DNA from 3 places in the Mesorhizobium sp. M0701 genome. Region 2 is predicted to be linked to each of the others. Evidence: riboswitches for the same ligand, from Rfam matches in the RefSeq annotation. Region 2 holds a riboswitch; each other region holds the start of a gene.

Evidence for each region. Region 2 has a riboswitch for cobalamin ahead of metE (5-methyltetrahydropteroyltriglutamate--homocysteine S-methyltransferase). Riboswitches for the same ligand answer to the same signal wherever they lie in the genome.
Region 1: linked by a shared signal. The riboswitch ahead of NKI24_RS20525 (CbtB domain-containing protein) and the one ahead of metE (5-methyltetrahydropteroyltriglutamate--homocysteine S-methyltransferase) in region 2 are both predicted to bind cobalamin.
Region 3: linked by a shared signal. The riboswitch ahead of NKI24_RS10495 (DUF1636 family protein) and the one ahead of metE (5-methyltetrahydropteroyltriglutamate--homocysteine S-methyltransferase) in region 2 are both predicted to bind cobalamin.

The regions. Positions count from the first base shown of each region.
Region 1 is NZ_JAMYPO010000022.1:35,195-45,603, forward strand. It holds gene NKI24_RS20480 (cyclic nucleotide-gated potassium channel) at 1-540, shown strand, start outside; gene NKI24_RS20485 (phosphatase PAP2 family protein) at 888-1,799, opposite strand; gene NKI24_RS20490 (ArsR/SmtB family transcription factor) at 2,139-2,456, shown strand; gene NKI24_RS20495 (SRPBCC family protein) at 2,453-2,935, shown strand; gene mgtE (magnesium transporter) at 3,287-4,684, shown strand; gene NKI24_RS20505 (MerR family transcriptional regulator) at 4,815-5,201, shown strand; gene NKI24_RS20510 (methyltransferase family protein) at 5,221-5,727, opposite strand; gene NKI24_RS20515 (heparan-alpha-glucosaminide N-acetyltransferase) at 5,744-6,742, opposite strand; gene NKI24_RS20520 (SRPBCC family protein) at 6,961-7,128, opposite strand; cobalamin riboswitch at 7,478-7,674, shown strand; gene NKI24_RS20525 (CbtB domain-containing protein) at 7,711-7,890, shown strand; gene NKI24_RS20530 (CbtA family protein) at 7,906-8,688, shown strand; gene cobU (bifunctional adenosylcobinamide kinase/adenosylcobinamide-phosphate guanylyltransferase) at 8,681-9,202, shown strand; gene cobO (cob(I)yrinic acid a,c-diamide adenosyltransferase) at 9,204-9,821, shown strand; gene cbiB (adenosylcobinamide-phosphate synthase CbiB) at 10,167-10,409, opposite strand, start outside.
Region 2 is NZ_JAMYPO010000058.1:19,850-30,258, reverse strand. It holds gene metE (5-methyltetrahydropteroyltriglutamate--homocysteine S-methyltransferase) at 1-1,520, opposite strand, end outside; cobalamin riboswitch at 1,616-1,816, opposite strand; gene NKI24_RS32350 (MFS transporter) at 2,313-3,941, opposite strand; gene NKI24_RS32345 (transposase) at 4,232-4,909, shown strand; gene NKI24_RS32340 (adenosine kinase) at 4,942-5,934, opposite strand; gene metK (methionine adenosyltransferase) at 6,041-7,216, opposite strand; partial or broken gene glyA (serine hydroxymethyltransferase) at 7,271-8,609, opposite strand; gene NKI24_RS32325 (hypothetical protein) at 9,526-10,350, opposite strand.
Region 3 is NZ_JAMYPO010000008.1:76,797-87,205, forward strand. It holds gene nuoF (NADH-quinone oxidoreductase subunit NuoF) at 1-513, opposite strand, end outside; gene nuoE (NADH-quinone oxidoreductase subunit NuoE) at 524-1,585, opposite strand; gene NKI24_RS10470 (NADH-quinone oxidoreductase subunit D) at 2,020-3,210, opposite strand; gene NKI24_RS10475 (NADH-quinone oxidoreductase subunit C) at 3,211-3,813, opposite strand; gene NKI24_RS10480 (NuoB/complex I 20 kDa subunit family protein) at 3,819-4,400, opposite strand; gene NKI24_RS10485 (NADH-quinone oxidoreductase subunit A) at 4,391-4,756, opposite strand; gene NKI24_RS10490 (winged helix-turn-helix domain-containing protein) at 5,092-6,291, shown strand; cobalamin riboswitch at 6,321-6,524, shown strand; gene NKI24_RS10495 (DUF1636 family protein) at 6,563-6,997, shown strand; gene cobW (cobalamin biosynthesis protein CobW) at 6,994-8,034, shown strand; gene cobN (cobaltochelatase subunit CobN) at 8,053-10,409, shown strand, end outside.

The sequences.
Region 1 (10,409 bases), on a different contig from region 2:
GGCTATGGCGACGCTATTCCGGAAAGCTTCGCCGGCCGCGTCCTTGCCGGGGCGGTCATGATGAGTGGCATCGGCATCTTCGCGCTCTGGGCTGGCATTCTTGCCACCGGCTTTTATCAAGAAGTCCGTCGCGAGGATTTCGTCCGCAATTGGCAATTGGTCGCCGCCGTGCCGTTGTTTCAGAAGCTCGGCCCGGCCACACTAGTCGAGATCGTGCGCGCATTACGACCTCGCATCGTGCCGGCGGGCGCTGTGATCTGCCGCAATGGCGAGACCGGTGATCAGATGTTCTTCGTCGTGGAGGGGCGCGTCAGCGTCGCGACGCCGAACCCGGTGGATCTGGGCCCTGGCGCCTTCTTCGGCGAGATGGCGCTGATCACCGGCGAACCGCGCTCGGCGACCGTCAGCGCCACAACGGTGGTCTCACTCCTGTCGCTACACTCGGCGGATTTCCAGATGCTGTGCAGCAGCAGCCCGGAGATCGCAGAAACCATCCGCAAGACCGCGCTCGAGCGGCGCGGCGCGGCGCCTAACGGTTGACCGTATTAGACTAGGTGTTCCTCAGGAGGAGGATGCGATGCCAAGGCGGCCAATTGCCTGCCGATGGTGGCTGGCTGGAACTACATGCTGTGCCGCTGCCGAACCACCCTCAATACAAATCGCCACGGAATCGTGGAAAAATGCTTTAAAATCAACGCGGGAGGCGTTGCGACGCTGCATCTCGACCGCACCATTAAATTCGAAAGCGGAATCTCTTGCCCGTTGAATTCGAGCACGGCAGGGGGCGTCCTTGTCGGGGCACGTGCTTTTGCCTGATTGCGGTCGCGAGTTTGGCTTATGCGAAGTGGCCATCGGCGGGCATGGCCTCTATCGACAAGCGCACATAACTATTCGCGCACCAGGCGTCCGGTCGCCCACCAGATCACCGATACAACAACGATCGATGCGTAGCCGTCCACGGCATAGTGCCAGCCAGTGAACACCGATCCGTACAGGATCAGGGCTGCAAAGGTCCAACCCGGAACGCCAAGCCAGCGATTGATCGATGACAGCAAATAGGCATTCAATGTGGCAAAGGCGACATGCATGCTTGGCATGGCCGAGATGCCGCCGCCAAGACTTGGCCGGCCGCTTTGGTAAGCCATCAGGAGATATGCCGCGGGTTCCCGCACCATGTAACTATGGTCCAGCCTGTCCAGGGCCGCATTCAATCCGTGGAAGCGATCCACGCCGACAAAGTGGTGGTAGTAAACCGGTCCGACCGATGCCAGCGCCAGGGCCAAGACCGTTCCGAGGACGGACAACGTCAGCGCTGCTGCGCAGAGATAGCGGATGGGGGCGATCTCGTCCGACCAGAGCGACACGAAAAGGATAGTGCCGAACCACTGGTAAAACCAAATGACTTCATAGCTGTTGAAGACGACGAACGACCAATTGTTGCTGTCGAGCTTATGGACGATCTCCCATGGCGGCATCTCGTGCAGCCATTCATCAGCGTCGGCCAACCAGTTGTCGGCATAGTATGGGACGACGGACGGGATGGCGATCTTGTAGGTAGAGAACGCGGTCAAGCTGGCAAAGAAGAACAGCAGCACCAGCAGACAACCGCGCCAGCGCCCTTGAACCAAATCCAGTGCGTAGCGAACCGGTTGCCGCCGGCCATGGATTAGCGCGGCACAGCAGACGCCACCGATAAACAACACCGGAATGCCAACAAGAAACTTGTGAGAATAGATTAAGGCTGACGTATAGAATACTTCTGGATATAGTGCAGCTGCGCTTAAAACGTATGTCGCCATGAACAAGGAGAGGCGCAATTGCCATAGGGCGGAGGGCCTGTAGCGAGAGGCTTCCGTGGTTAGGGCCAAACCAATTTACCCGTTCTTAACGTTTCGCCGGAGAGACACATACACCGATAAGGTAAAAACCTTGCCGCCAGGTTTACTTTTCCCCGGTGGTCGACATTTGCCGGCTGGCCGCATGCGGTGGATTGATTCCCTGAGCAATCTTGCATCCGCATTGCTGTCCATGCCCCCGCGTCAAGGAATTGCCCCAGAGCCTCGAACCGGCCGGGTGTTTAAACACCGGTCCACCGCTCCCTCAGTTGACATATCATAAGTTTTAGCTTATCATAAGTCATGATTTATGATTATGCAGGAATGGTGGCCTTGGCCGATCCGACGCGCCGCAAGGTGTTCGAGCTCATCGCCGATCGGCCACGCGCGGTCATCGATCTGACGCGAGTGCTTCCGGTTTCGCAGCCGGCGGTATCGCAGCACCTCAAGGTTTTGAAGCAAGCCCGGCTGGTCCGCGCAGAGCCGAAAGGTGCCAGCAACATCTATCATCTCGACCCGCATGGGCTCGGCGAGATGCGCGCCTGGCTCGACCGCATGTGGGGCGATGCGCTCGACGCCTTCAAACGGGAAGTCGACAACAGCAAGGAGAAGAGGAAATGACGACCATGATCAAGCCCGCGCCGGTCAGGAAGTCGGTGACGGTGGAGGTGCCGCTCGACAGGGCATTCGATGTGTTCACCACAGGATTCGGGCGCTGGTGGCCGGCTTCGCACTCGATCGGCAAATCCGCCCTGACGACCGCGGTGATCGAACCGAAAGCCGGCGGCCGCTGGTACGAGATCGGCGAGGATGGGTCACAATGCGATTGGGGCGAGGTTCTCGCCTGGGATCCGCCGTCAAGGCTGACGCTCGCCTGGCGCATTGGAGCCGGCTGGCGCTACGATCCGGCATTGCTGACCGAAGTCGAGATCCGCTTTGTCGCGCTCGGCGAGAACGCGACGCGTGTGGAACTCGAGCACAGGCTTCTGGAGAACATGGGCGAAACCGCAGAGGCGATGCGCGAGGCCTTCGAGTCCGAGGGTGGCTGGAGCGGTCTCCTGGACCGCTATGCGGCTGAGGCCAAGCGCCACGCCGCCTGATCGGGAAGCCGTTAAGTCCAATATCCAGCGAGGCCGTCGCACCGTCGGCCTCGCCGTTTTTGAATCAGTGTCGATCTGCCCATCTGGTTGACCGGGGCGGGGAGATACGCTGCCCTTTACCTGCCGCCGCGAAGGTTTGCAGCGTCGCAGGTTTGTAGAACGTCCTCTCCTCCTACCATCCGGTATGCGCCGCGTCGTTTGGACGCGCGAACGGCGCTGTAGCAATTTGTCGTTGTGCATGGTCCTTTCGCAAAATCGATTCCGATTGTCAGGATCATGGTCTAGACCTGACAGGCACCTTATCCGGAAATCCGATGGCGGGAGGCGCTGGTGGAAGGCCAGGACGAACAGATGACCGGCGCCAGGGCGGCCGAGGAGCGCCGCGCCGACATCTATGACGAGGACGGCGTCATCCTGTCGTCGTTCCTCGCCCAGATCGGTGCCGCGATCGCCGATCGCGATACGCTGACGTTGAAGCGCGAAGTCGACGATCTGCACCAGTCGGAACTCGGCCACCTGCTCGAGGCGCTGCACCCGGAACAGCGACGCGCGCTGGTCGAATTGCTGGGCAAGGATTTCGATTTTTCCGCGCTGACCGAGGTTGACGAGGCGATCCGCCGCGACATCGTCGACAGTCTGCCCAATGCGCAGATCGCCCAGGCGGTGCAGGATCTCGATTCCGACGACGCGGTCTACATTCTCGAAGACCTCGACCAGGAGGACCAGGACGAGATCCTGTCGCAGCTGCCGTTCACCGAGCGGATCAGGCTGCGGCGTTCGCTTGACTATCCCGAAGAGACCGCCGGCCGCCGCATGCAGACGGAGTTCGTCGCGGTGCCGCCCTTCTGGACGATCGGCCAGACCATCGACTATATGCGCGAGGACAACAATCTTCCCGACCGTTTCAGCCAGATCTTCGTCATCGATCCGAGCTTCAAGCTGCTCGGCGCCATCGACCTCGACCAGATCCTGCGTACCAAGCGCTCGGTCAAGGTCGAAGAGGTCATGCATGAGACCAGGCATGCCATCCCGGCCACCATGGACCAGGAGGAGGCGGCACGCGAATTCGAACAATACGATCTTCTGTCCGCCGCCGTCGTCGACGAGAACGAGCGGCTGGTCGGCGTGCTGACCATCGACGACGTCGTCGACGTCATCCAGCAGGAGGCCGAGGAAGATCTGCTGCGCATGGGCGGCGTCGGCGACGAAGAACTCTCGGACAGCATCTTTTCGACCTCGCGCTCGCGCGTGCCCTGGCTGCTGGTCAATCTTTTGACGGCTTTCCTGGCGGCCTCGGTGATCGGCCTGTTCGACCGCACCATCGAGCATATCGTGGCGCTGGCGGTGCTGATGCCGATCGTCGCCGGCATGGGCGGCAATGCCGGCTCGCAGACCATGACGGTCACGGTGCGGGCGCTGGCGACCAGGGACCTCGACATCTACAATGCCGGCCGCATCATCCGCCGCGAAATCGGCGTGGGCTTCATCAACGGCATCATCTTTGCCATCCTGATCGGCCTCGTCGCTGCTGCCTGGTTCCACGATCGCAATCTCGGCGGCATCATTGCGGCTGCGATGATCATCAATATGTTCGTGGCGGCTCTGGCGGGCATCCTTATCCCGCTGCTGCTCGACCGCTTCAAGATCGATCCGGCTGTGGCTTCGGCGGTTTTCGTCACCACGGTCACCGATGTCGTCGGTTTCTTTGCCTTTCTCGGGCTCGCCACATGGTGGTTCGGCGTGCGCTGAACGTCACCTCAATTGACTTTTACGTAAATGCCATGCGAGGCTTTGAAAGGTGCCTTGCCCGCCGATTCTGGTACGCGCCTCGGCGACGGCCAGTTGGAACTCGCGGCGTGGCCGGGGCATTGGAGTGACGATGCGGGAATATTATTCGATCACGGAGCTGACCCGCGAATTCGACGTGTCGACGCGGACGTTGCGCTTCTATGAGGACGAAGGGCTGGTGCAGCCAGTAAGACGCGGCCGCACTAGGCTGTTCCGTCCGTCGGACCGGCATCTCATCCGCCAGATCATGCGCGGCAAGAGGCTCGGCTTCTCGATCAACGAGATCCGCGAAATCATCCAGATGTACAGGGAGCCGCCCGGCGAGGTCGGCCAGCTCAAGCTGATGATCAAGCGCATCGAGGAAAAGCGCGAGGATTTGCGCCAGAAACGCCGCGACCTCGAAGAGACCTTGGCCGAGCTCGACCAGGCCGAGGAATCCTGCGTCGAGCGGCTGGTGGAGCTCGGCGTCACCACATGAGCGCGGCGTCAGCGCCGGCTCAGATCCAGCGCCGTACCCTTTTGGCGTAGTCCCGGTATTTCTTGCCGAATTTGGCCGTCAGCACCTTCTCCTCGCTCTCGATCGTCAGCTTCTGCGTCAGGAACGCCGCGATGACCGCCAGCGGCAGGAACCAGGCGATCCCAGTGACAAAGGCGAGGCTGACCAGCAGCAGCGTGTTGGCGAGGTAGATCGGGTTGCGGCTGACGGCGAAGGCTCCGGTAGTCACCAGATGGTCAGGCACACCGTTCGGGTTGAGCGTCGTCTTGGCGCGGATCATGGTGCGGATTGCCGTGAACCAGAGCGCGGCAACCGCCACCAACCCCACAAGGCCGGCGGCGAACAGGATGTCGCCGAGAAGATCGCCGATCCACGGCAGCGGGTAGAACAGCCCTAGCGCGACGCTGACGATGATGGCAGCGATATAGATCAGCGGCGGCCATGGGATGTGCCCCAGCTTCGGCTGCCCAGGATTTTGCTGCACGGGTTTCGGGTGACTGTCGCTCATTATTGTCCTCCCTCGATTAGCGCGTTCCCGGTTCCGCCGCCTCGGTTTGGGCGGTGCAGGTGCCGGCGAGCTCGCCAATATGCGCCTTCCACTCCGGGGACTGGTCGTTGCTGTAGAGCCGGTCAAGCGAGGCTTCGCCCTGGAGAGTGTCCAGCATGCAGGCACAATAGCTGGAGCAGAACTCGGTGTCGCGTGCCTGCTCGCAGGATATCTGGCAGGATTTCAGAAAACGCACCTCCCTGGTTTCGGCCTGCGCCGGCATGAATTGCGAAAACAGCCAGACCGAGCCGATCAGCACCGGCTGATGGATCAAATAGAAGGCAAGGCTGTGCCGGCCGATGAAGACCAGCGGATTTGCCCAGCGGCCAGGCGCCAAGGCCGACAGCCGCGTCAGCGCGCCGGAGGTGGCGGCGAGCTTGGTAACCGCGATGCCGGCAAGTACGGCGCCGAACCAGGGCAGCAGTGGAACGTAGTCGTTGGAGCGCGGGTTGGTCGCCGACAGGCCGACCCACCACAAAGCCGGATGATCGAAAAGCTCAGATCGCAGGTAGAAAGGCGCGGCAATAGCGAGGGCCGCCACGGCAAGCGTCAGTAGCGCCGGGAGGCGCAGGAACGCCAGGCCGAGCAGGCTGGCGAGCGCGATCTCGTGCAATATGCCGAAGAAGATGAAGCCGTCGGGCGTGGCGATGCGGGTGACCAGCGATATTGCGAGCGCTGCCCCGGCAACCATGGCGAAGCGCTTCCAGAAGCCGGTCCAGCGGATTTTCTTGCCATGGGCGAGATAGAGGCTGATGCCGACCAGGAACAGGAAGCTCGAGGCGATGCAGCGCGCGTAGATTTTCCACCAGCCGAAGGCGGTGAGGCCGGGATCGGTGTAGCCGAAGAATTCGAGGTCCCAGGTGAAATGATAGCTCGCCATGGCAAGCAAAGCGATGCCGCGTGCAATGTCGATAGCGGCGATGCGCTTCGACTTCGGTTGATCCTGAACGGCTGCGCTCGGCGTGTCGATGCTCATGGTCTCGCTGTCTTGGTTCAGCCCCGGCAAGACGACTATCACGGTTGCCACCGTCAAAAGAAGCAGGGCCTTGCGTCGTGTTGGCGCCGGTCGGCATCAGAGCTGCTTTAGGCCAGAGCCGGAAAGCCTTTGGCCGGCGTGCTGGCGTTCTTCGGCCTGGGCGCGGTTTTCGCGACACTCGGCCTGCTGGCGGCGGCCTGCGGCTTCGTCACCTGGCGCTATCTGCCCAAATCGCTTTGATGTGCGAGCGCCGCATGGCGCTCGCGCACCCAGTTGTGGAAGCGGTGCAAGTCGTATTCCTCGGGCATCAGTACGCCGGCCTTGTGGCGCATCGAGCGCAGGCCCATCTGGTTGACCTCGCAGATATCAGCATCCTCCTCCAGCACCTGGGTACCGAAGGCGACGATGTTGTCGATATCCGCGGCCGGATCGGCGAGCGCTTCGCCTCGCGGCGGACGAGCAGCCAGTTGCGATACCAGATGGCCTCGAGATCGCGCTGATAGGCCGCGATGTCCCAATAGGCTGATGACGGCAGCGTCGGCTCGGCCCGCGTCAGGCCCTTGTAGGGACCGCGCTCATTCGGGCTGGGTTGCATGCCGGCTTCCTCCCCATCCGCCAGCCGACACCCGGCTGCGAAAATTGTCAATCGCGGCGCCGGCCGACCGGCTTGGCGAGGCGGCGCATTCGCCACACGATCCGGCGGAATTTGGTTTGCCGGGCGCGGCGATTCTGCCTATAGTCGCTGATGTCGTCGGTTCCGTTTGGAACCAAGAGGGAATGCGGTGAGGGCAAGTTGTTTGCCCAATGCCGTGGCTGCCCCCGCAACTGTGTGCGGTAGTCCTCTCCATATGCCACTGAAGGTTCGCCTTCGGGAAGGTGGGGAAGGGCGCTGATCCGCGAGCCAGGAGACCTGCCGGCGACAGGAAACTGACTTCTATGCCCTCGGGTGGAGGGCGAAAGGACAAGACATGAATACCGCTTCCGTTTCGCTCGGCGCTTCCGCCTCCTCGCAGTCGCGTCTCATGCAGCTGGCGCTTGCTGCATTCCTCGGCATTTTCGTCATGGGCTTTGTCGGCTTCTCGCATATCGATGCGGTCCACAATGCCGCGCACGACTATCGCCATTCGATGGGCTTTCCCTGCCACTGACAAGGGGCTGACATCATGACACTGTTTCGCAACGTCGTGTTCATCGCGGCGATCGCAGGGCTTGTGGCCGGCGTGGCTCTCGCCTGCATGCAAGCCTATGCCACGGTGCCGCTCATCCTGAAGGCGGAAATCTACGAACAGGCCGGCGGCGGCCATGACCATGCCGCGGCACCTGCGGCACCGGCCGAAAACGCCGCGGGCACGACGGCTATGAGCAGCGCCGCGCCGGCACCGGCTGAAGCAATGGCTCCGGCGGAAGGCGAAGGCTGGGCGCCGGCCGACGCTTTCGAACGCTTCGCCTTCAGCGTCGTTGCCAATATCGTCACCGGCATCGGCTTCGCGCTGGTCCTGGTCGCGGTTTCGGAATTCGCCGGCGGCATCGGCAACTGGCGCCAGGGCGTGTTCTGGGGGCTTGCCGGCTTTGCCGTGTTCACGCTGGCGCCGGGCCTCGGCCTGCCGCCGGAACTGCCGGCGATGCCGGCGGCCGACCTTGTCCAACGCCAGATATGGTGGTGGGCAACAGTGGTGGCGACAGCGGCCGGTCTCGGCCTTATCGTCTTCCGCAGATCGCTGCCGCTGGTGGCTCTTGCCGTGGCGTTGATCGTTGCGCCGCATATTGTCGGCGCGCCGCAGCCCAATAGCTTCGAGACGGCGATCCCGGAAGGCCTGCACCACCAGTTCGTGGTGGCGGTGACGCTGACCAATCTGGTGTTCTGGCTGGTGCTCGGCGCGGTCGTCGGCGTGGTGCGCGGACGCTTCACGGGCACGGCGACCAGCCTGCGCGACAGCTTTGCCTGACCGCGCTGCCGGGGCACTGACCCTGGTCATCGGCGGCGCGCGCTCCGGCAAGAGCGCGCATGCCGAGAGCCTGGTGACGGTCGGCCCGCCGCCTTGGAGCTATATCGCCACGGCGCAAGCCTATGACGAGGAGATGCGCCAGCGCGTCGCGCTGCACCGCTCGCGCCGCGGCGCCGGCTGGACGACCATCGATGCGCCGTTCGACCTTGCCGGCGTGATCGAGGCGCTGCCTGATGGCCAGCCGGCGCTGATCGATTGCCTGACGCTGTGGCTGACCAATCACATGCTGGCCGACCATGATGTCGAGGCCGAATGCCGGAGGCTGGCCGATGTGCTGTCGCGGCCGCGTGGGCCGTGGTTCGTGGTGTCCAACGAGGTCGGCCAGGGCATCGTGCCGGACAATGCGCTGGCAAGACGGTTTCGCGACGCCGCCGGTCGGTTGAATCAGGATGTCGCGGCTGTTGCCAGCACCGTGCTTTTGATGGTGGCGGGGCTGCCGCTCAAGGTGAAATGACATGGCTGATACTGTCGATCCCAAGGACGAGGAACGCCACCGCGCCAAGATGGCCAAGCGCAAGGCGGTGCAGGACGCCGAGGTCGCGGCCAAGACGGTCGAGAAGGGGCTGCTGATCGTCAACACCGGACCGGGCAAGGGCAAGACCACGGCCGCCTTCGGGCTGGCGCTCAGGATGCTCGGCTATGGCAAGCGCGTCGGCGTCGTCCAGTTCATCAAGGGCAAGTGGCACACCGGCGAGAAGGACGCGTTTGCTAGTTTTGGCGATCGCGTCGTCTGGCACGCCATGGGCGAGGGCTTTACCTGGGAAACGCAGGACCTGAAACGCGATATCGCGGCGGCCGAGGCCGCCTGGGCGAAGGCGCTCGAGCTGATGGCCGAGCCGTCGATCAGCCTCGTGGTGCTCGACGAGCTGAACATCGCGCTGCGCTACGACTACCTCGATCTCGAAAAGGTGGTCGCGGCGTTGAAGGCGCGTCGCGAAGGCCTGCATGTCGTCGTCACCGGCCGCAACGCCAAACCGGTATTGGTCGAGGCGGCCGATCTGGTCACCGAGATGGGCGTGACCAAGCACCACTTCTCCGCCGGCGTGAAGGCGCAGCAGGGGATCGAGTTCTGAGGGGTGTTGCTGGGGAGGCAGAGGCGCGGTGTCTCGACCTCTCAAGATTTGGGTTCCTCGCCCGCCGCGAAGCGGGGGAGAGGTGGCCGCGCCGCGCCCGGAGAGGGGGCTTTCGTAGAGCGCGGTTCCCCTCTCCGTCTCGGCTTCGCCGAGCCACCTCTCCCCACTTTCGTGGGGCGAGGAACCCAAGCTGGAACTAAGCTGCGAACCTTCAAGGCTGAAGGCGCCCTATTTTGTTCTTGCTTTGTGCCGGCAGCTATGCTACTAATTTCGGTATGGTGCTAATTGGCTCCAACGACCCGTCGCTTGGCGGGTTTTTTGTTTCCGCTCGATCTCGAGCGCAGATCACGCCAAGATAACAACCACCGCGACCACGCCGAACAGCGCGATCAGCAGAAAATCGGCAGTCCGGTAGAGTTTCAGCGCCCGTCGGATGTCGGTGCTCTCGACATCATCGCGCCGGCCGCCTTCGCCCATCAATGCGTCTTCGACCATGACGCCGTCATAGGAACGGGGGCCGGCGAGCGCCAGGCCGAGCGCGCCGGCCATCGCTGCTTCCGGCCAGCCGGCATTGGGCGAGCGGTGTTT
Region 2 (10,409 bases):
AGCACGTCCAGCCCGATCTCTTCCTGCCAGCGAATTGCAGCCTCGATCTCCTTCTTCAGGAAGGTCTCGTAGTCGACATAGCTCAGCTGGCCCTTCGCATGAGCGGCCCGCGCCCTGCGTACCTGCGGCGTCTGCGGGAAGGACCCGATGGTCGTCGTCGGGAACGGCGGCAGCCCGAGCGTGCCGGCCTGGACTCTGGAGCGCTCGGCAAAAGCGCTCTCTCGTCGCTTCATGCTGTCGTCAATGCTGGCGATCCGTCCCTCAACAAGCGGGTCATGGATCTTCGTGGATGTCACGCGAGTGGCGGCAGCCTCGGCAGACGCTTTCAACGCGCCTGCCACCGCATCCCTGCCTTGAGTCAGGGCCCGGGCCAGCAACACCAACTCGTCGGTCTTCTGGGCCGCGAAGGCGAGCCACGACCTGATGTCCGCGTCGAGTTCGGTCTCCATGCGCAGGTCGATCGGCACGTGCAGCATCGAGCAAGAAGGCGCGATCTCGACGCGGTCCAAGGGCCAGCCGGCGACGATCGGTTTGATGCGGTCGAGAATGGCGGGCAGGTTCGCACGCCAGACGTTGCGGCCATCGATCAAGCCAAGCGAGAGCACCAGATCCTTCGGTGCGAGCCGACCCACGGTTTCCAGTTGCTCGGGAGCGCGCACGAGATCAATATGCAGCCCGGCCAGGGGCAGAGAAACCGCGGTTTCGAGATTGTCTCCCAGCGGCCCGAAATACGTAGCCAGCATGATTTTCAACTCGGGCGCGGCTTTCGACAGCTGGCTATAGGCGAATTCGAACGCAGCTCGTTCGTTCGGGTTCAGATCGAGGACAAGCGCTGGCTCATCGATCTGCACCCAGTCGGCTCCCGACAGCTTCAGCCTCTGCACGAGTTGCTCGTAGACGGGCAGCAGCCGCGGCAGGAGCGCGATGGGATCGAATCCTTCGGCAGGCGATTTCGCCAGCTTGAGGAAGGTGATCGGTCCAAGGATGACTGGGCGTGTGTGAATGCCGAGAGCTTTAGCCTCGAGGAAGTAGTCGACCGGTTTCGTCGACGAGAGGGCGAACGTCTGATCATCGTCGAGTTCCGGCACAATGTAGTGATAATTGGTGTCAAACCACTTGGTCATTTCCATCGCGGTTACATCAGGCCCATGAGCCGCGTGCTGGTGACCAGCGTGTCCACAATCCTCCGTCTGACCCTGGTTGCCGCGCGCCATTGCGAAGTAGATGTCAAGTGGGACCTCGCCGCTATTCCAGCCGTAACGGGATGGAACGGCGCCGACCATGGCTGCGGTGTCGAGCACATGGTCGTAGAGCGAGAAGTCGTTCGACGGGATTTTCGACACGCCGCGATCGTGCTGCTCCTCCCAGCTAGCGGCACGGAGCGCCTTCGCCGTCGTGAGAAGGTCGGCGGCGGAAGATTTTCCGGACCAGTAACTTTCAAGCGCGAATTTCAGTTCTCGCCGACGACCGAAGCGCGGCACGCCGAGCGTTGCTACAGGAATTTGCTGAGAGACAGTCATGCCATACCCCGATGGTTGGGGCGTCGGTGACAAGGAAGGCGCTAGCGGGCCGGCACGAACGCCAGGCTGCAGCGGCCACCGAGACACCCCGCCCGTGGACGTAATTCGCCGTGGCAGGTCTCCTGGCTCGCGGGGTCATAGCCTCTACCCGTCTTCCCAAGGCTATTCGCCTCAGTGACATGAGTGGGGTTGGCTCGCCGCTAACAGTTGCGGGGGCAGCGCCGGCATCGCACCGGCTTCCCTCTTAGCTCCGCTGCGGCAGCGCCGTACGGAGAACCACGACTCGGGAGACAATTACAACAGTTCGCTTCTTTGTCAACGCCGCATAAAGAAATGTTTATGTCGTTATGTTAAATTTCCGTTGGCATGTTCCCATAGGTCGCCTCGAAAGCGAAAACTGTGGGAGCCTTGAGCGGCCGGTAAATCAAAGCAATGACGCACATCGCTCTTCGCCAGGAGGATAGGAGTTCGTCGGCTGCCGGCGGCAAACATACCGGCAAGCGCCGTGGTGCTGCTTCCCGCATCATGCGAACGCCACCTCGGCATCGAACTTCGGCTCCGAGGTTCCGACCGCTTCTTTGGTGATCTGCTCGCGACCACATTCGACTCCATGGCGAGGCTGTTGCCCATGTGGAAGGTGTTGGCCGTGATGCCCTCGGTGGCACGACACAACGATTTCGAGGGGAGCACCGGAGGCCCGGTATAGCGGCGTGTTGCGAAGGGTCGAGGCCAACGTTCTGCTCGTTCGCAGCCACCGGCTCAAGGTAACCCGGCTCAAACCACCGGGCCAGCTCAAGTCCTGTCCAAATGAGGCCTGAGCGGCAAATCGTCGTGCACGCGCACGGTTTGGCGTTCGATCTTGTGATGCGTCTTGGGCGGGCAATCGCCACGGTGCAGCGCTTCCAGGCGCGCAACGATTTCGCCGTCATCCTGGGTCTGCCTGTTGTTGTGGCGAACATACTCGACCCAGGTTGGCACATGATAGCACTCGGTCCATAGTTCTGGCTTTTCCAGGTCACGCAGCAACGCCCATTGTCTGGCGCCATCTCGCAGCCGGGCTTTTCGCCACGATGTCATCACACTGAGAAATTCTGGGACATCTCTCTGATCGATACGATAATCGACCATCACCATGATCGGACCGCTTCGTGGCCGCAGGTCAAGTTGCAGCGTCGGTTCGCTGAACTTGTTGGTCGGATCCAGATTGAGCGTTTCGAAATCCGGCTGACGCAGAACGATCCCCATCAGTCCACCAATCACAAGAACCACGCTGGCGACGAGGAAGGCTCCCGAAACACCTTGGACATCCGCCAGTTCGCCCCAAAGCCAGCTTCCCGCCGCCATGCCGCCGTATGTGGCCGTCTGATAGAGAGACAGGGCGCGTCCAACCACCCACCGCGGCGCCGAAAGCTGCACTGTGACGTTAAACAGCGAGAATGATTGAATCCAGGCCGCACCGGCTGGCATGAGGAGCAGACAGCTCAGCCAAACGTGCTCGCTCCATGCCAGAAAGAAGCAGCTGATCGCCAATATAAAGAACGCACCGCGAATGACCCATTCGTTGGAGAGAACTTCTCGGACCCGCCCGATGAGGAGCGCGCCGCAAATCGCTCCCAAGCCGAAGAAGCCAAGCATCACGCCGTAGGTGACCGCGGTCCCTTTGACCTGTTCGCGAGCAACCAACGGCAGGAGAGCCAAAATGACAACGGCGGTGAGGCCGAAAATGAAACTCCGGCACATCACCTTGAGAAGGTTCGGCGACAAGAGCACGTAACGGAAGCCCGCCGCCATCGCACTGCCGAAAGCCTCCCGCGGCAGCGCTTGTCGTGCCCGTACGGCTTTCCACCGCAACAGCGCAGCGATCAGAGCGAAGTAGCAAAAGACGTTAAAGAGGAACGCGAAGGCCGCACCGGCTGTGGCCACGATTATGCCGCCAATCGCCGGCCCGATGCTGCGCATGAGATTGTAGCTCATGCCGTTGAGCGCAACCGCGCTAGGCAGGTGTTCGCGAGGCAGGATATCCCCCATCGAGGCTTGCCAAGAGGGATCGTGCAATGCCCAACCACAGCCGATCAGGAAGGTGAGACCCAGAAGGATCCAGGGTGTCATTTCCCCCGCATAGGTCAGGAACGCCAGGAAGGCGGATACGCAGACCATCAGCAGTTGCGCAGTCAACATGATCCGGCGACGGTCAAAGTTGTCCGCGAGCGCTCCCGCCGCGAGGGAGAAGATCATGTAGGGGAGGGTGGTCGATGACTGGACGAGCGCCACCATTCCATGGGAGGTGGCGATGCTGGTCATCAGCCAAGCCGCCGCCACACCTTCCACCAGGGTGCCAAGGTTCGAAACGAGTGCAGCCGACCATAGCGAACGGAAGGTCTTGTGCTGAAAAGGAACGAGTGAAGATGTTCTCTTCGCCATTGTGGGAAGCTTCGGGATCGAGCGCGGGGCTGGATTTGGTTCGCCTCACTCAACCATGGCCTCGCCGTACAAGCCAAGCTGCCACAGTGGCGCGCCTGCTAACCCAGAAAACTTGGCGGCCTTACAGGCATGCGCAGGACGCGCGAAGCCGCTCAAATCTCCCCAGATGGGTCAGCCATCGAAGACCGGCATCACTTGCCCGTTGAGCGGCTATACGATAATGCTCCGCGCTAAGCAGGAAGCGCCAAAAATTCGAGCGGCGACTTCATTCTCCTATTCAGGAAGGAACTATGAGGCGGCAGACGCGACCATTCACCGTGGAAGTCAAACAAAAGCGCAATTATCAAAAATCCGCACGTTCCATCTGGGGCAATTTCGACATCGCCGCGGCGATGGCCGAGACAACAAAGGAAGTCGAGCCGTTAAATCGTCAGCTTGTTGACTCTACTGTAGTGGCCCTTGATGCTGAACCTTTGCAAAAACCGCGAGTGGAGCATTTCATGGCCAATCCCCTGGAAACCGAGTCAGCAGTAGTTCCTAGCGCACCGGCAGACAAAGCGGAAACGCCAAAACCGAAGACGAGAGCGCGGCGGTCGAGGAAGCCAGAAGCTGAGGCGAGCGCGCCTGCCCGCAAGGAGGGCGCCAAGCCGATATCCGCGACCACTGAAGCACCGCCGTCAGCGCGAACAGGCCGAAAGAGCTACTCCGCGAAGGATCGTGCCCAGAAGCTGGCGCAGATCGAGACCTCGATCGGCGGCGGCGCTACTCTCAAGAGCGCGGTGAAGCAAGCCGGCATCTCGGAACAGACATATTATCTTTGGAAGAAGGCCTCGGCGCCGGCGGCGGACAGTGACGGGCTGAAGGATCTCGTCGCGCTCGAGGAAGAAAACAAGCGGCTAAAGAGCCTGCTTGCCGATCGTCTCCGCAAGGAGAATGCGGAACTGAAGAAAAGGCTCGGGCTGGATTAAGGAGGGTGGGCAGCTGGTTCTTGGCTCGCCACCTACAGTAATCCCGCCTGCTCCGCCTCTCGGCGCAGATTCTGCCGTGGCCTTGGGCCGATCTGCTGGATGACCAGTCCGGCCGCCAGCGAGCCGAGATCGCCGCAATCCTTGAGGCTGCGGCCTTGCGTGTAGCCGTAGAGGAAGCCGGCGGCGTAGAGGTCGCCGGCGCCGGTGGTGTCGACCAGCTCGCGGATCCTGGTCGCATTGATGGTCACGGTCTCGTCGCCGCGCACGATCACCGAGCCCTTTTCCGAGCGGGTGACGGCGGCGATCTTGCAATCCTTGCGGATCTGCGCCAGCGCCTCGTCGAAGGACGCGGTCTGGTAGAGCGACTTGATCTCGTGGCTGTTGGCAAAGACGATGTCGACGGTGCCGGAGCGCATGAGATCGAGGAACTCGTCGCGGTAGCGGTCGACGCAGAACGAGTCCGACAATGTCATCGACACTTCGCGCCCGGCGGCATGGGCGAGCTTCGCCGTCTGCCTGATCGCTTCCTTGGCGCGCGGCGGGTCCCATAGATAGCCCTCGAAATAGGTGACCGCGGCGCCCGACGCCTTGTCGGCCTCGACGTCCTCCGGGCCGAGCTCGACGCAGGCGCCGAGATAGGTGTTCATCGAGCGCTCGCCGTCCGGCGTGACGAAGATCATCGAGCGCGCCGTCGGTGGCTCGCCGCTGAGCGGCCTGGTGTCGAAGGCGACGCCCTGGGCATGGATGTCATGCGCGTAGATTTCGCCGAGCGCGTCGTTCGAGACCTTGCCGAAGAAGGCGGCGCGGCCGCCGAAGCTGGCAACGCCCGCCGCCGTGTTGCCGGCGCTGCCGCCCGAGGCTTCAATGGCCGGGCCCATGCGGCTGTAGAGCAGTTCGGCGCGCCTGGTGTCGATCAAATTCATCGCGCCCTTGATGATGCCGTTGGTCTCCAGGAACGCCTCGTCGCACTGGGCGATGATGTCGACGATGGCATTTCCGATGCAAAGCACGTCATAATCCGGCATCAATGTCTCCGCCAAAACTCTGCCGGCTTCTTGCCACCCCGGCCGGGCGCGGGTCTGGCCAGTGGGAATGGGCTTTCTCGCTTGCCAATCCGTTCGGCGCCAGCCCTCACGGGGCGGCAAGTCCTGCCTCGCGACGCAATTCGTCGGCCCTGTCTGTCTTCTCCCAGGTGAAGTCAGGCTCTTCACGGCCGAAATGGCCATAGGTCGCGGTCTTGCGGTATATAGGGCGTAAGAGATCAAGCATCTTGATAATGCCCTTCGGTCTGAGATCGAACAACTCAAGAATGAGGCGCTCGATCCTTCTTTCCTCAACCCTCGCTGTCCCGAACGTGTTGACCATGACAGAAACCGGACTGGCCACGCCGATTGCGTAAGCAAGCTGCACCTCGCAGACGTCCGCAAGTCCGCTAGCGACGATATTCTTTGCGACATACCGGGCCGCATAGGCAGCTGAGCGGTCAACCTTGGACGGGTCCTTGCCCGAAAAGGCGCCGCCGCCGTGACGACCCATCCCACCATAGGAATCGACGATGATCTTGCGTCCAGTGAGACCGCAGTCGCCGCGCGGCCCGCCGACTACGAACCTCCCCGTCGGGTTGACCAGAATTCTTATGCCTTCCGTCTCCAGGTGGGTCGGCAGGACAGGCTTTATGATTTCCTCAATGACGCCCTCGCGGACCGTCTCTTGCGAGACCTGCTCGTCATGTTGGGTCGATACGACGATGGTATCAAGGGCGACCGGGCGCAACCCGTCATAGCGCACTGAGACTTGGGATTTCATGTCAGGACGCAACCAGCCAAGCTGTCGTGCTTTCCGGACATCTGCCTGTCGTTTCGTCAAGCGATGAGCGAGCTGGATCGGCAAAGGCATTAGAGTATCGGTTTCGCGGCATGCGTAGCCGAACATGAGGCCCTGATCTCCCGCTCCCTGCTGGAGGTCCTGCCCTCGTCCCTCGTCAACGCCCTGGCTAATGTCGGGCGATTGCTCGGTGAGTGCATGAACGACGGAGCAACGCCGGCCGTCAAAGCCGACGGCCTCATCGTCGTATCCAATATCGAGAATTGTATCGCGCGCAACTTGGCTATAATCCACCCGCGCATCGCTGGTAATCTCGCCAGCCAGAACGACTATCCCTGATTTTACCAACGCTTCACAGGCGACGCGCGCCTTGGGATCGGTGCGGAGGATGGCATCGAGGATGGCATCCGAGATGTTGTCGGCCAACTTATCCGGGTGTCCCGCGCCAACCGATTCGGAAGAGAACACGAACTGCCTAGCCATGAAATGCCTCACTTCGGGTGTTGGAGTTGTATGGGGCATTTTGCTTAGCCCACCTTACCTGTCGGGGATGCCCGGGACCTCGAACGCAGCGCACGAGTCGGCAACGTCTCTTCGCAGGGAGGCATGGAGATCTTCGTCGTCTGGCTCGCCAGAGGACGGAGTCAATGAAGCGAGCAATTTGCACGGTTTCCACATCGCGCATGCCCATTGACGTCACTGCTGGCGCCCCCAGGCGAATTCCGCTTGTGACCGCCGGATCCCGCGGGTCGCCAGGCACCATGTTAAAGTTTGTGATGATGCCTGCCTTTGCTAGCCGCTCGGCATAGGCCTTGCCCGATAGTGGTCGATCGCGCAGATCAAGGATCAGCATGTGATTGTCCGTCCCCCCGGTAACCAGGTCATAACCTCGCTCGATCAGTGCCTGTGCAAGAGCCTTGGCATTCTTGACGGTCTGTTGGCCGTGGCTTCGGAAGGACGGGTTCGCGGCTTCGTGCAAGGCAACTGCTAGCGCAGCGATAACATTCATATGGGGGCCGCCTTGCAGTTGAGGGAAGACAGCGCGATCTATTCGTCTGGCGAGATTGTATTTGCCCTTCGAATGATACAGCGCTTGATAGCGATCTTCATTCCTTGACAAAATGAAGCCACCGCGGGGACCGCGGATCGATTTGTGGGAGGTGCTGCTGACCACGTCGCAATGGCGCACGGGATTCGGGTGCGCTCCCGCGGCAATCAGGCCGCTGATGTGCGCAATGTCGGCTACGAGATAGGAGCTCGCTTCCAGGGCGATTTCTGCCATTGCCGCGTAGTCAAAGACACGCGGGTAAGCAGTTCCGCCGACCCAAATGAGCCGCGGCCGTTCCCGCTTGGCTGTCTCGCGCAAGCGGTCATAGTCAATCTGCTGTGTCTTTTCATCTAGTCCATAGGGGACGCGTTGATAGTCAGTTCCGGAAAAGTTGATGGCCCAACCATGAGTCAGATGGCCCCCTTCCGGAAGGGGCAAGCCCATGACTTTGTCACCGGGGCTCAAAAGCGCACGATAGACAGCCTGGTTGGCCGGCGAGCCGGAATAAGGCTGGACGTTGGCATGCTCGCTGCCAAATAGTGTTTTCAAGCGCTCAATGGCTAGATTCTCAAGCTCATCAACGACCTCATTTCCAGCGTAGTATCGCGCACCGGGGTACCCCTCGGCGTACTTGTTCGTGAAAATCGAGCCGTTCGCTTCCAGCACGGCCGAGGACGCAAAGTTCTCTGAGGCGATGAGCTTAAGGGTCGTCCGCTCCTGCCGCTCCTGTCTTAGAAGCAGTTCGTGAACGCGGCAATCAACCGCCGCCAAGGAAGACTGCCCGTAGGTGTCGGGCTGTGCGATCGCGCCGTCGGCGGAGTTGTCCATGATAGCTTCGCGCTCCAATTGGATGACCTATTTCACGGTCAAGCATGCGGTCCCCTTCGGCCGCGTGTCTCGTACCGCTTCGAGCCGTTGAAGGTCTCGTTTGTGATAGCCATCGCCGTGGGGCAGGAGATCAACCAACAATTGAACCAGCCCGCCGTCCTTACCTCCTGTTTTGAGATTGTACGAGCACCACGGACGTTGTTCGTTGCAGTAAAGAAAGTCGGCTCTGGCCAGCAGCCGAACGTGTCGCACAACGTGCTCACGACGCAGACCCAGAATCTCCGCTAGCTGGCAGACAGTTAGGTCCGCGTGCGCGCAAAGGCCTAGAATTCGAAGGCGATCTAAATGCGCTGCCGTCCGTAGGCGACTGACCAGTGTCAGCATTGGTCACGACCAAGCCACTTGGAAAGCCTGGGCACTCGTCCTACTGAATTTGTCATTTCGCGTTCTCCACAGATGTTGCAGCTTTCGAACCAAATAATATGGTTGCTTGTCCACCGACCGGACAATCTCGGTGGCCGTGAAGATACTGTTTTGAGCCGATATGGCTGTGTCGAACAAACAAGATGGGCGCTCTTCTTGCCATTGCCTTTAGCCGAAATTGCACGCAGTTCGGCGGGTCGGAGAATAAGCCACGGTTCGGACCCCACTGACTCAAACGTTGCAATAAGCCTACCATTCACAGCGAACCGGAGTTGCTAAGAGTCTATGAATTTCCTTGAAGGATCTGTTGCAACGTTTGCGCAGCCCGGTCTTGCTCCCGGCTTGCAGCGGTCAATCTCGTGCAGACTGACCGTGATGCAAAGATGACAAGGAAGGTTCGCTTTCAATCCGATCTTCTTCCTGGCCAAGTAGTTCGTAGTCTCATAACTGTGGCCTAGACAAAAGGAGGGCTAATCAGCGAGGTATGATGTCGTTAGCGTGGTTGGGCCACCAGCAGGTCGACGCCAAGATCGACACGCGCAATTTCCCGCGCTACGAGAATGTCAGTGACTGCACGCTCTTCCTCGGGCGGTCTGGCTGCGCCGTCTAGAATCTGAATGCGTCTCGCGCCGACCCGTTCAGCAATGAGCTGTTCGGCTTGCCGCATTGACGGCGAAGCAAGCTCAAGTACGTTTTCGCGCATCTCACGCGCCGCCTCGCCGACTTCCGCAAAACGCTTCTCGGCGAACTGCTCCTTAAAGAGCGCAGCGAGATCATCAAATGTTTGAACTTTGGTGGGCTTGGGTTTCGAGCAAAAATATCCAGTTGCCAGTCCAGGTTTATAGGCAAGGCTGTGCGCTTTGTCGTCTGGCAAGGGCCCAATATCCCCTGGTGAGACGAAAATGGACTGCCGTGCTACGGTTGCTCCATTATAAGAGCGGTCGAAATCGCTGATGTTTGCAATACAAGGAGCCGCATAGAAGACGTTTGACGGATAGCGCGCCTCAAGCCGAAGAAGCAGTTCATGCTGACGCGACACATCCCTGCGCATCATGGCAATCCGAAAAAATGGTATCGACAAACCGGGACAATGTCCGCTCGCAATCTCAAAGGCAGTTCCTCGCTTCATCAGCTCCGGAAGCTTGTACTGGAAAAACAGCGGAACCCCTGGGAAATTGATGCGGATGTCAAAGCCAGAATGCCCCTCCTGTATGAGGTTTGGAAAGACCGGCGCGCCTACAGGTGCGGCTGACGATGACCGGATAAGGTTTTCGGTGAAGGCATACCCAAATGAGAACTCCGTGTAGCCCACCTTCATTCAATTCTGCTTTCGTGCTGAAGTTTATCCGGGACTCTTTGCCTGCAGCCGAGCAGACC
Region 3 (10,409 bases), on a different contig from region 2:
GATATAGGCGCCGGCGCCATGGTGCATGTAAATGTCGAAATCGTAGCCGGAGGTGTTGTTCTTGCCGATCAGCTTGGCCGCATAGGCCTCGTCTATGGCGCGTTGCAGCGCCTCGCGCTCGCGGATGAACTCGCCGCGCACATAGATGTAGGCGGCGACCGCGCCCATGGCGAAGCCGGCAAGCAGGCAGCCTTCGACCAGCGTGTGCGGGTCATGGCGCAGTATGTCGCGGTCCTTGCAGGTGCCGGGCTCGGATTCGTCGGCATTGACGACGAGATAGCTCGGCCGGCCGTCGCTTTGCTTGGGCATGAACGACCATTTGAGCCCGGTCGGGAAACCGGCGCCGCCGCGGCCGCGCAGGCCCGATGCCTTCATCTCGTTGACGATCCACTCGCGCCCCTTGGCAACGATGCCGGGCGTGTTGTCCCAGGCGCCGCGCGCCATGGCACCGGCCAGCGACTTGTCGAAGCGGCCGTAGATGTTGTTGAAGATGCGGTCTCTGTCCTGAAGCATTGCTCGTTCCTCAGACCGGCTTCTTGCCGGTCGGCCGGCTCCTGTTTCCGGGCGACGGCTTGGCCGCCTTGGCGACAGTCTTCGCCGGTTTGACCTTGGCCTCCGGCGCTTTGAAAGCAGACGCCGGCTCGGCCTTGTTCTTGGGGCCCTTGCGCTGTTTCGAGACGTCCTCGACCTGCGGTTCGGCCTTGTTGGCATTGGCGGCCGAATGCAGAGGCGCTGCGACGCTCGCCGCCCTTTCCGCCGCGGGCGCGACTTTCGTCGCCGACGGCGATTTCAGCGCCGGGTTGGTCTCGACCGCGTCGGTCTTCGGCTTGCTGGCATTCGAGGGCGCAACCGGCGCCGGCGCGGCAGGAGCAGTTGGCGGAACTGATGCTGCGACGGCAGCCGCCGGCTCTGCATCCTTGGTGGCCTTGGTCGCCGCCCTGGTTTCCCGGTCGCGGGTCGCCTTGAGGATCGCCTTTTCGCTCTTGAGGGTCGTCAGGCCACTGGCCGGCTCAGAGGTGATGCGGCCGTTTTGCGGTCCTGGCGTCACCGAAGCACCTTTGCCGGCGTCATAGAGGTCGATGATCTCGGCAAGCCGCTCCGGCGTCAAATCCTCATAGGTGTCCTTGAATATCATCACCATCGGTGCGTTGACGCAGGCGCCGAGGCATTCGACCTCTTCCCACGACAGCGTGCCCTTGTCGTTGGTGTGGAATTGGTCGTGATGGATTTTCGAGCGGCACACATCCATCAGCGCTTCCGAGCCGCGCAGCATGCAGGGCGTGGTGCCGCAGACCTGGATATGAGCGCGGGTGCCGACCGGATTGAGCTGGTATTGCGTATAGAAGGTGGCGACTTCCAGCCCACGGATATAGGGCATGTCGAGCATGTCGGAGATCGTCTCGATCGCCGCCTTGGTCACCCAGCCTTCCTGTTCCTGCGCCAGCATCAGCAAGGGAATGATGGCGGACTGCTCGCGCCCCTTCGGATATTTCTTGATCCACTGCTTCGCCGCCGCCGCATTCGCCCGGTTGAAGGCGAAGGAGGCTGGCTGGAGGCTGGCTTCTGCGAGACGACGGACTGACATTACGATTTCGCTTCTATGTTTCTACTGGTTAGAGTTGTAGGCGCGATAGCAATCCTCGGATCGCCCCAAAACGCATACGAACTCTTCATTTCCACGCTTCAGGCGGATGTATCCGTCATAGCGGCTATACACCCAAGCTATTGGCTTGCAACGATATTCTTCGGGGATCAATGACGCTACGAGGTTGTCATGAACCGCGCAGTTGGACGATGTCGACGGCCGGCCATGGACAAGAATGCCCTCATCCATTGCTGGGGTCTGGGTGCTCAAGCCACGGACTGTAAGCAGATCGCCTTCTGCAATAAGCTTGAACCCCTCTTTGAGAAGATCGGCCGACGAGAGACCCTCACGGGACCCAGCAAGCGACACTTCAGCGGAAGCCGCAAGGCATGCCGCGGCCAGAAACGCCTTTGACGGTCGAGCCATTCCCATCATCACCGATCGACCTCACCAAACACGATGTCGAGTGAACCCAACACGGCGGTGACGTCGGCCAACATGTGGCCGCGACACAAAAAGTCCATGGCCTGGAGATGCGCGAAGCCGGGCGCGCGCAGCTTGCAGCGATAGGGCTTGTTGGTGCCGTCGGAGACGAGATAGACGCCGAACTCGCCCTTCGGCGCCTCGACCGCCGCATAGACCTCGCCGGCCGGCACGCGGTAGCCTTCGGTGTAGAGCTTGAAATGATGGATCAGCGCTTCCATCGAGCGCTTCATCGCCGCGCGCTTCGGCGGCACCACCTTGCCGTCAAGGTTGGACACCGGCCCGCTGCCCTCCTTACCGAGCAACAGATCGACGCACTGGCGCATGATTTTCGCCGACTGCCGCATCTCTTCCATGCGCACCAGATAGCGGTCGAAACAGTCACCGTTCTTGCCGATCGGAATGTCGAAATCCAGCTCGGCATAGCATTCGTAGGGCTGCGATTTGCGCAGGTCCCACGGCGCGCCCGAGCCGCGCACCATGACGCCGGAAAAACCCCAGGCCCAGGCGTCGGCCAGAGACACCGTCGCGATGTCGACATTGCGCTGCTTGAAGATGCGGTTGCCGGTCAAGAGTGAGTCGAGGTCGTCGACCGATTTCAGGAATGGGTCGATCCACTTGCCGATGTCCTCGATCAGCTTCTGCGGCAGATCCTGATGCACGCCGCCGGGGCGGAAATAGGCCGCGTGCATGCGCGAACCCGAGGCGCGCTCGTAGAACACCATCAGCTTTTCGCGCTCGACGAAGCCCCACAGCGGCGGCGTCAGCGCGCCGACATCCATCGCCTGCGTCGTCACATTGAGGATATGCGACATGATGCGGCCGATTTCCGAATAGAGCACTCGGATCAACTGGCCGCGCTTCGGCACCTCGATGCCGAGCAGACGCTCGGCGGCAAGCGCAAAGGCATGCTCCTGGTTCATCGGCGCGCAATAATCGAGCCGGTCGAGATAGGGCACGGCCTGCAGATAAGTCTTGGCCTCGATCAGCTTTTCCGTGCCGCGGTGCAACAGCCCGATATGCGGGTCAACGCGATCGACGACTTCGCCGTCAAGCTCCAGCACCAGGCGCAAAACGCCGTGCGCCGCTGGATGTTGCGGGCCAAAATTGATGTTGAAGTTGCGAACGGAGGTTTCAGCCATTTACTGCTTTGCCTTTTCATCCCCCGGAAGCACGTAATCCGTACCTTCCCACGGAGACAGAAAATCGAAATTGCGGAATTCCTGCTTGAGCTCCACTGGCTCGTAGATGACGCGCTTGGCTTCGTCGTCGTAACGCACCTCGACGAAGCCGGTCAGCGGAAAGTCCTTGCGCAGCGGATGGCCTTCAAAGCCGTAATCGGTCAGAATCCGCCGCAGATCGGGATGGCCTGAAAACAGCACGCCATAGAGATCATAGGTCTCGCGCTCGAACCAGTCGGCGCCGGGATAAATCCCGGTGATCGACGGCACCAGCGTCTCTTCGTCGGCCTGGACCTTGATTCGGATGCGGATATTCTGTCTCGGCGACAGCAAATGATAGACGACGTCGAAGCGCTTCGCCCGCGATGGATAATCGGCGCCGCAGACGTCGATGATCGAAATGAACTGGCATTTCGGGTCGTCGCGCAGGAAGGTCACCACCTCGATCAGGTCGCGCGGCTCGACCGAGATGGTGAGTTCGCCATAGGCGAACACCGCCGCGCCGATCCGGCCGATCAGCTTCTCGCCGAGATAGGTCGAGAGGTCATTCAACGCCTGGGTCATGCCGCTCACCGCTCGATCGTGCCGGTGCGGCGGATCTTCTTCTGCAGCAGAAGGATGCCGTAAAGCAGCGCTTCGGCGCTCGGCGGGCAGCCGGGCACGTAGATGTCGACCGGCACGATGCGGTCGCAGCCGCGCACCACCGAATAGGAATAATGATAATAGCCGCCGCCATTGGCGCAGGAGCCCATCGAGATGACGTAGCGCGGCTCCGGCATCTGATCGTAGACCTTGCGCAGCGCCGGCGCCATCTTGTTGGTCAGCGTGCCGGCGACGATCATGATGTCGGACTGGCGCGGGGACGCGCGCGGCGCGACACCGAACCTCTCCGAGTCATAGCGCGGCATCGAAGTATGGATCATCTCGACGGCGCAGCAGGCGAGGCCAAAGGTCATGAACATCAGCGAGCCGCTGCGCGCCCAGGTGATCAGCGCCTCGGTCGAGGTGACGAGAAAGCCCTTGTCGGCGAGCTCGTTGTTGATCTCCAGGAAGAATGGATCGTCGGACCCGACCGGCCTGCCGGTGTTGGGGTCGATGAGGCCCTTGGGCTTCGGCGCGACGAGCGTACCGGAACTGTCGTTCAATCCCATTCCAGCGCTCCTTTTTTCCATTCATAGGCAAAGCCGATGGTCAGCACCGCCAAAAACACCATCATCGACCAGAAACCGAGCATGCCGATCTGACTGAACGACACCGCCCACGGAAACAGGAAGGCCACCTCCAGATCGAAGATGATGAACAGGATCGACACCAGGTAGAAGCGGATGTCGAATTTCATGCGGGCGTCGTCGAACGAGTTGAAGCCGCACTCATAGGCCGAAAGCTTTTCCGGATCGGGGTTGCGATAGGCCACCAGGAAGGGTGCGGCGAGCAGCGCCAGTCCGACGACCAGCGCCACGCCGATGAACAGGACGATGGGCAGGTACGAACTCAACAATGCGTTCATTCTGCAGCTTTCCGTTGCGGCCAATCCACTCTGATTACAGCACCGGACCCACTTGCGGAAGCGTGACAGTTTAACCACTGAACCGTTTTAAGGGGGCTCTATGCTGCAACGCGGCGAGGGTTAGCGCAGCGCTTTCGGCGAAGCAAGTCAAACCTTGTTCAAATCGCGGTGCTGGACGGCATATCCGGGAAAACTGGTCCGATCCGCTCCTGTTTGATTTCCTTCACTTTTTACTCCACTTTTCTCTCCTGACATGGATGCCGCCAAAACCCTGCTAGCATGGCACGGAATCGCAGGTCATTTTCTCTGTCCAAAATCGTCCGGATGCCGCCTTCATGAAGGAAAAAATCTCGCTTGCCATGGCCCGCCGCATTGCGCTGGCGGCACAGGGATTCAATGACCCGCGCCCCACCGGCACGCCTGACCGCCGGCATCTGGCCCGCGTGCTTGCCCGTACCGGCCTGCTGCAGATCGATTCCGTCAGCGCCGTGGTGCGCGCCCACTATATGCCGCTTTATTCGCGGCTTGGCCCTTACAAGCTGGCGTTGCTCGACAACGCCGCCGTCACGCGCAAGCGCATGGTCTTCGAGTATTGGGCGCATGAAGCCTCGTTCTTGCCGGTCGAGACCTATCCGCTGATGCGCTGGCGCATGCAGCGGGCCGAACGCGGCGACGAAATGTACAGCGGACTGGCCAAATGGGGCCGCGAGCACGCCGCCTATATCGAAGACATCTATCGCGAGGTCGCCGAACGAGGCCCGATCGCGGCGTCGGCTTTCGAAGGCCAGAAGGGTTCGGGCGGCTGGTGGGGCTGGAGCCATGCCAAGCATGCCTTCGAGTGGCTGTTCTGGGCCGGCCGCATCACCACGGCGCATCGCCGCGGCTTCGAGCGGTTCTACGATCTGCCGGAGCGCGTGCTGCCGCCGGCGGTACTCGCGCTACCGGTTCCCTGTCCCGAGGATGCTCACCGCGAATTGCTGCGCATCTCGGCCCGCGCCCACGGCATCGCCACGGCAGGCGACCTGCGCGACTATTTCCGCCTCTCGCCCGCCGACATCAAGGGCCGCATCGAGGAGTTGGTCGAGGCCGGCGACCTGTTGCCGGTGAGCGTCGAAGGCTGGAGCAAAACAGCCTATCTCCACAACGACGCCCGTTTGCCGCGCAGGATCGAGGCGCGCGCCTTGCTCGCGCCGTTCGATCCCGTCGTCTTCGAGCGGTCGCGCACCGAGCGCTTGTTCGACTTCCACTACCGCATCGAGATCTACACGCCGGCCGAAAAGCGCCGGTATGGCTATTATGTGCTGCCATTCCTGCTCGGCGACAGCATCGTCGGGCGCGTCGACCTCAGGGCCGACCGTCCGGCCGGCGTATTGCGCGTCCATGCCGCCTATGCGGAGCCCGGCGCCCCGCCACAAACCGCTGCCGAGCTTTTCGAAGAATTGAAGCAGATGCAGGGCTGGCTCGGCCTGGAACGCATCGAGGTGACCGCTGCCGGCGACCTCGGCCGGCCGCTCGCGGATATCGCCGCGGCATAGACGTGCGTTGACACGACTGCCTCCACAAGCCTAAATCCGTTCCAGACGGTCCCCTGCCCGCAACGGCAGGGGCCAAGAGGGAATGCGGTGCGAAATCTCGATTTCAAATCCGCGGCTGTCCCCGCAACTGTAAGCGACGAGCCTCGGCCGAAAACCACTGGGATATTCCCGGGAAGGCGGCACCCAGGCGATGACCCGCGAGCCAGGAGACCTGCCGTCTAGGACATAAGAATCCGATCGCCTGGCGGGTTTTCCGGGCAAGGAGCCTGATTTGGAACGCGACAGCAGTTTTCCGGCTGAGACAGCGGATTTATTGTCCGGCCATGGTGATTCCCCGGCCGGCGTTACCGTCATCGTCTGCTCGTCCTGCCGTGACGAGACCGGTTCGGACGCTCATCCGCGCGCCGGCGAACTGCTCGCAGAGGACACGCGCCGCGCCGCTTCCAGCGAAAACATCAAAATCCGCACCGTCGAATGCCTCGGCAATTGCAAGCGCCGGCTCAGCGCGGCCATGCTGCGCGACGGCTGCTGGAGCTACGTCTTCGGTGATCTGACCACGACCAGCGGCGCCGATCTCGTCACCGGGGCAAAGCTGTTCGCCACCTCGACGGATGGGCTCATTCCATGGCGCGGCCGTCCCGATTGCCTAAAGCGCGGCCTCGTTGCCCGCATCCCTCCCCTTGACCTTCTGAAGGACTTGATATGACCGCTGCCTCCCTTTCGCGCGTTCCCTGCACCGTGGTCACCGGATTTCTCGGCGCCGGCAAGACGACATTGATCCGCCATTTGCTCGAAAACGCCAAAGGCAAGCGGCTGGCCATCATCGTCAACGAGTTCGGCGACATCGGCATCGACGGCGAGATCCTGAAGGGCTGCGCCATCGACACCTGCCCCGAGGAAAACATCGTCGAGCTGGCCAATGGTTGCATCTGCTGCACCGTCGCCGATGATTTCGTCCCGGCGCTGGACCAGATCCTGTCGCTGACGCCGAGGGTCGACCACATCCTGATCGAGACATCCGGCCTCGCTTTGCCCAAGCCGCTGGTCCAGGCCTTCCAGTGGCCGTCGGTGAAAAGCCGCGTGACGGTGGACGGCGTCATTGCCGTGGTCGACGGACCGGCGCTGGCTGATGGCCGCGTAGCCAACGACATGGACGCCCTGCAGGCGCAGCGCGCGCAGGACGAGACGCTCGACCATGACGATCCGGTCGAGGAAGTGTTCGAAGACCAGCTCGCCTGCGCCGACCTGATCATCCTGTCGAAGAGCGACCTGATGGACGCAGCCGGCGCGGCCCGTGCCAATGCCGTCATCGGCAAGCACGTTGCGCGGGCGGTGAAGATCGTACCGACTTCGCAAGGCAAGGTCGACCCGTCGGTGCTGCTCGGCCTCGGCCTCGCCGTCGAGGACGACATCGAGAACCGCAAGACCCACCACGACGACGAGCTCGACCACGAACATGACGATTTTGACTCGTTCGTCATCGACATCGCGTCCGTGTCCAACCCGGACGAGCTCGCACAACGGGTCGCCACGGCGGCGGAGGAAGAAAACGTGTTGCGCGTCAAGGGTTTCGTCGAAGTCGGCGGCAAGCCGATGCGGCTCCTGCTGCAGGCCGTCGGTCCGCGCGTCAACCACTATTACGACCGCGCCTGGACCGCTGAAGACGACCGCCGCTCGCGCCTAGTCGTCATCGGCCTGAAAGGGCTGAACCGCCCGGCCATCGAGCGTATCCTCGCCGGCTGACCCCAGGTACGAGCCGCGATGCACATCCTCACCACCACATCCGCCTCGCTCGACGATCTCGCCGAGCCTGTCGATCTCAGGCAAACGCCTGCGGATGTCGTGGCGCTGTCCTTCACCGACAGCGACCTGGCCGGGCTGGCGGCGGCGTGGAAGGCAGATGCGCACCGCCTGCCGTCGATGCGGCTCGCCGCCTTGCGCGACCTGCGCCATCCGATGTCCGTCGACCTGTGGATTGACAGTGTCGCCCGCCACGCCAAGGTCATTCTGGTCCGCATCCTCGGCGGCTACGAGTGGTGGCGCTATGGCTGCGACCAGCTCGCCGTTATCGCGCGAAATCGCGGTATCAAGCTGGCGCTGCTGCCGGGCGAGAGCCACGACGAGGATTTGCGGCTGATCGAAGGCTCGACGCTGCCGCGCGAGGAGTTGGACGGCCTGCTTGGCTATTTCCGCGAGGGTGGACCGGCGAATATGACGGCGCTGGTGCAGAGGCTGGCAAGTCTCGCTGGATCGGGTGCGGCGGTAGCCGAACCTGTTAGCGTGCCAAAGGCGGGATTTTACGAGCCGGGACTGGGGGTCGTAGAACGCGGCGTCCCCCTCCCCCTCGAGGGGAGGGTCCGGCCGCAGGCCGGGGGTGGGGTCCTCTCCGAAGCGCGCCTACACAAAACGTCGCGCACTGCCGTGACGACCCCACCCGGCCCTGCGGGCCACCCTCCCCTCGAGGGGGAGGGGGACGTCGTGCCAATTCTCTTCTACCGTTCGATGCTGCTCGCGGCCGATGTCGCGCCCATCGACGCGCTTTTCGAAGCCCTGCGCCACCGCGGCATGGCTCCCGTGCCTATGTTCGTCTCCAGCCTCAAGGACCCGGCGTCGCTCGCCTTTGTCGAAACCGCGCTCGCAACCCTGAAGCCTGCCGCCATCATCACTGCGACGGCTTTCGCCTCGGGTGCCGAGCCCGGTGTCGAAACCCTGTTCGACCGCGCCGGCGTGCCGGTGTTCCAGGTCATCGTCGCGACCACCCGCCGCGACATCTGGCAAACCAATCAGCGCGGCCTGGCGCCCGCCGACCTTGCCATGCATGTCGTCCTGCCCGAGCTCGACGGCCGCATCCTGGCCGGCGCCATTTCATTCAAGGGCGAAAGCGAAACCGACCCGGCGCTGGCCTTCCGCGCCTTCGCCAACCGGCCTGAGCCCGACCGCGTGGCGCAAGTGGCGAACCGTGTCGAGGCCTTCGTGCGCCTGCAGCGGACGCCGCGTGCGGAGCGCAAGCTCGCCATCCTGATCCCCGACTATCCGAGCGCCCCCGGTCGCACCGGCTACGCGGTTGGTCTCGACGTGCCGTCCAGCGTGCTGGCAATGCTGCACGACCTGAGCGAACAGGGCTACGCCGTTGAGAGGATTCCGCAAACGCCGCGCGAGTTGCTGGAGACGCTGGAGCGTGGAGGTGAAGGGTTGGGGATTGAGGACTATCTCGGGTACTCGGCGGAATTGCCTGCTGAAGCGATAGCTGCCGTGACGGCCGCATGGGGGAATGCGGCAGGTGAGACAAGTTTGTGCGAGGCACCCCCCTCTGTCCTGCCGGAGACGTCCGGCAGGACAGAGAGGGGTGTTCAGGCGCCTAGCGCCGCAAAATTCGCCTTCCGCGCAGCCACCTTCGGCAACGTCACCGTGGCACTCGCACCTGACCGCGGGCGCTCAGCCGACCGCCGCGCCGACTATCACGACCCGATGCTGCCGCCGCGCCATGCGCTGGTCGCCTTTGGCCTCTGGCTGCGCAAGTCGCTCGGCATCCATGCTATTGTCCATGTCGGCGCCCACGGCACGCTGGAGTGGCTGCCCGGCAAGACCGTGGCGCTCAGCGAAAACTGCTTTCCCGAGATAGTCACCGGTCCCTTGCCCGTCATCTATCCCTTCATCGTCTCCAACCCGGGAGAGGCAGCGCAGGCCAAGCGGCGCATTGCCGCCGTCACGCTCGGCCATCTGCCGCCGCCGCTGACCGGCGCCGGGCTGGACGAAAACCAGCATAGGCTTGAACGACTGGTTGACGAATATGCCCAGGCCGACGGGCTCGACCGCCGCCGCCGCGACCGCCTGGCGAAGCTGATCGTCGAGACGGCGGAAAAGACCGGCCTCGCCTCAGAGGCAGGCGTCGCCAGGACCGACGCAGCCGACGAGGCTTTGCGCCGCATCGACGCCTGGCTCTGCGATCTCAAGGATTTCGCCATCAAGGACGGCCTGCACATTTACGGCCGCTCGCCGGAAGGCGAGGCTGATCCGTTGCGGCGGGAAAGCGCGGCAGCTGAAAAAACCGCGCTGCTTGCCGCCCTCGACGGCCGCCACGTCGCTGCCGGTCCGGCCGGTGCGCCGGCACGGGGTCG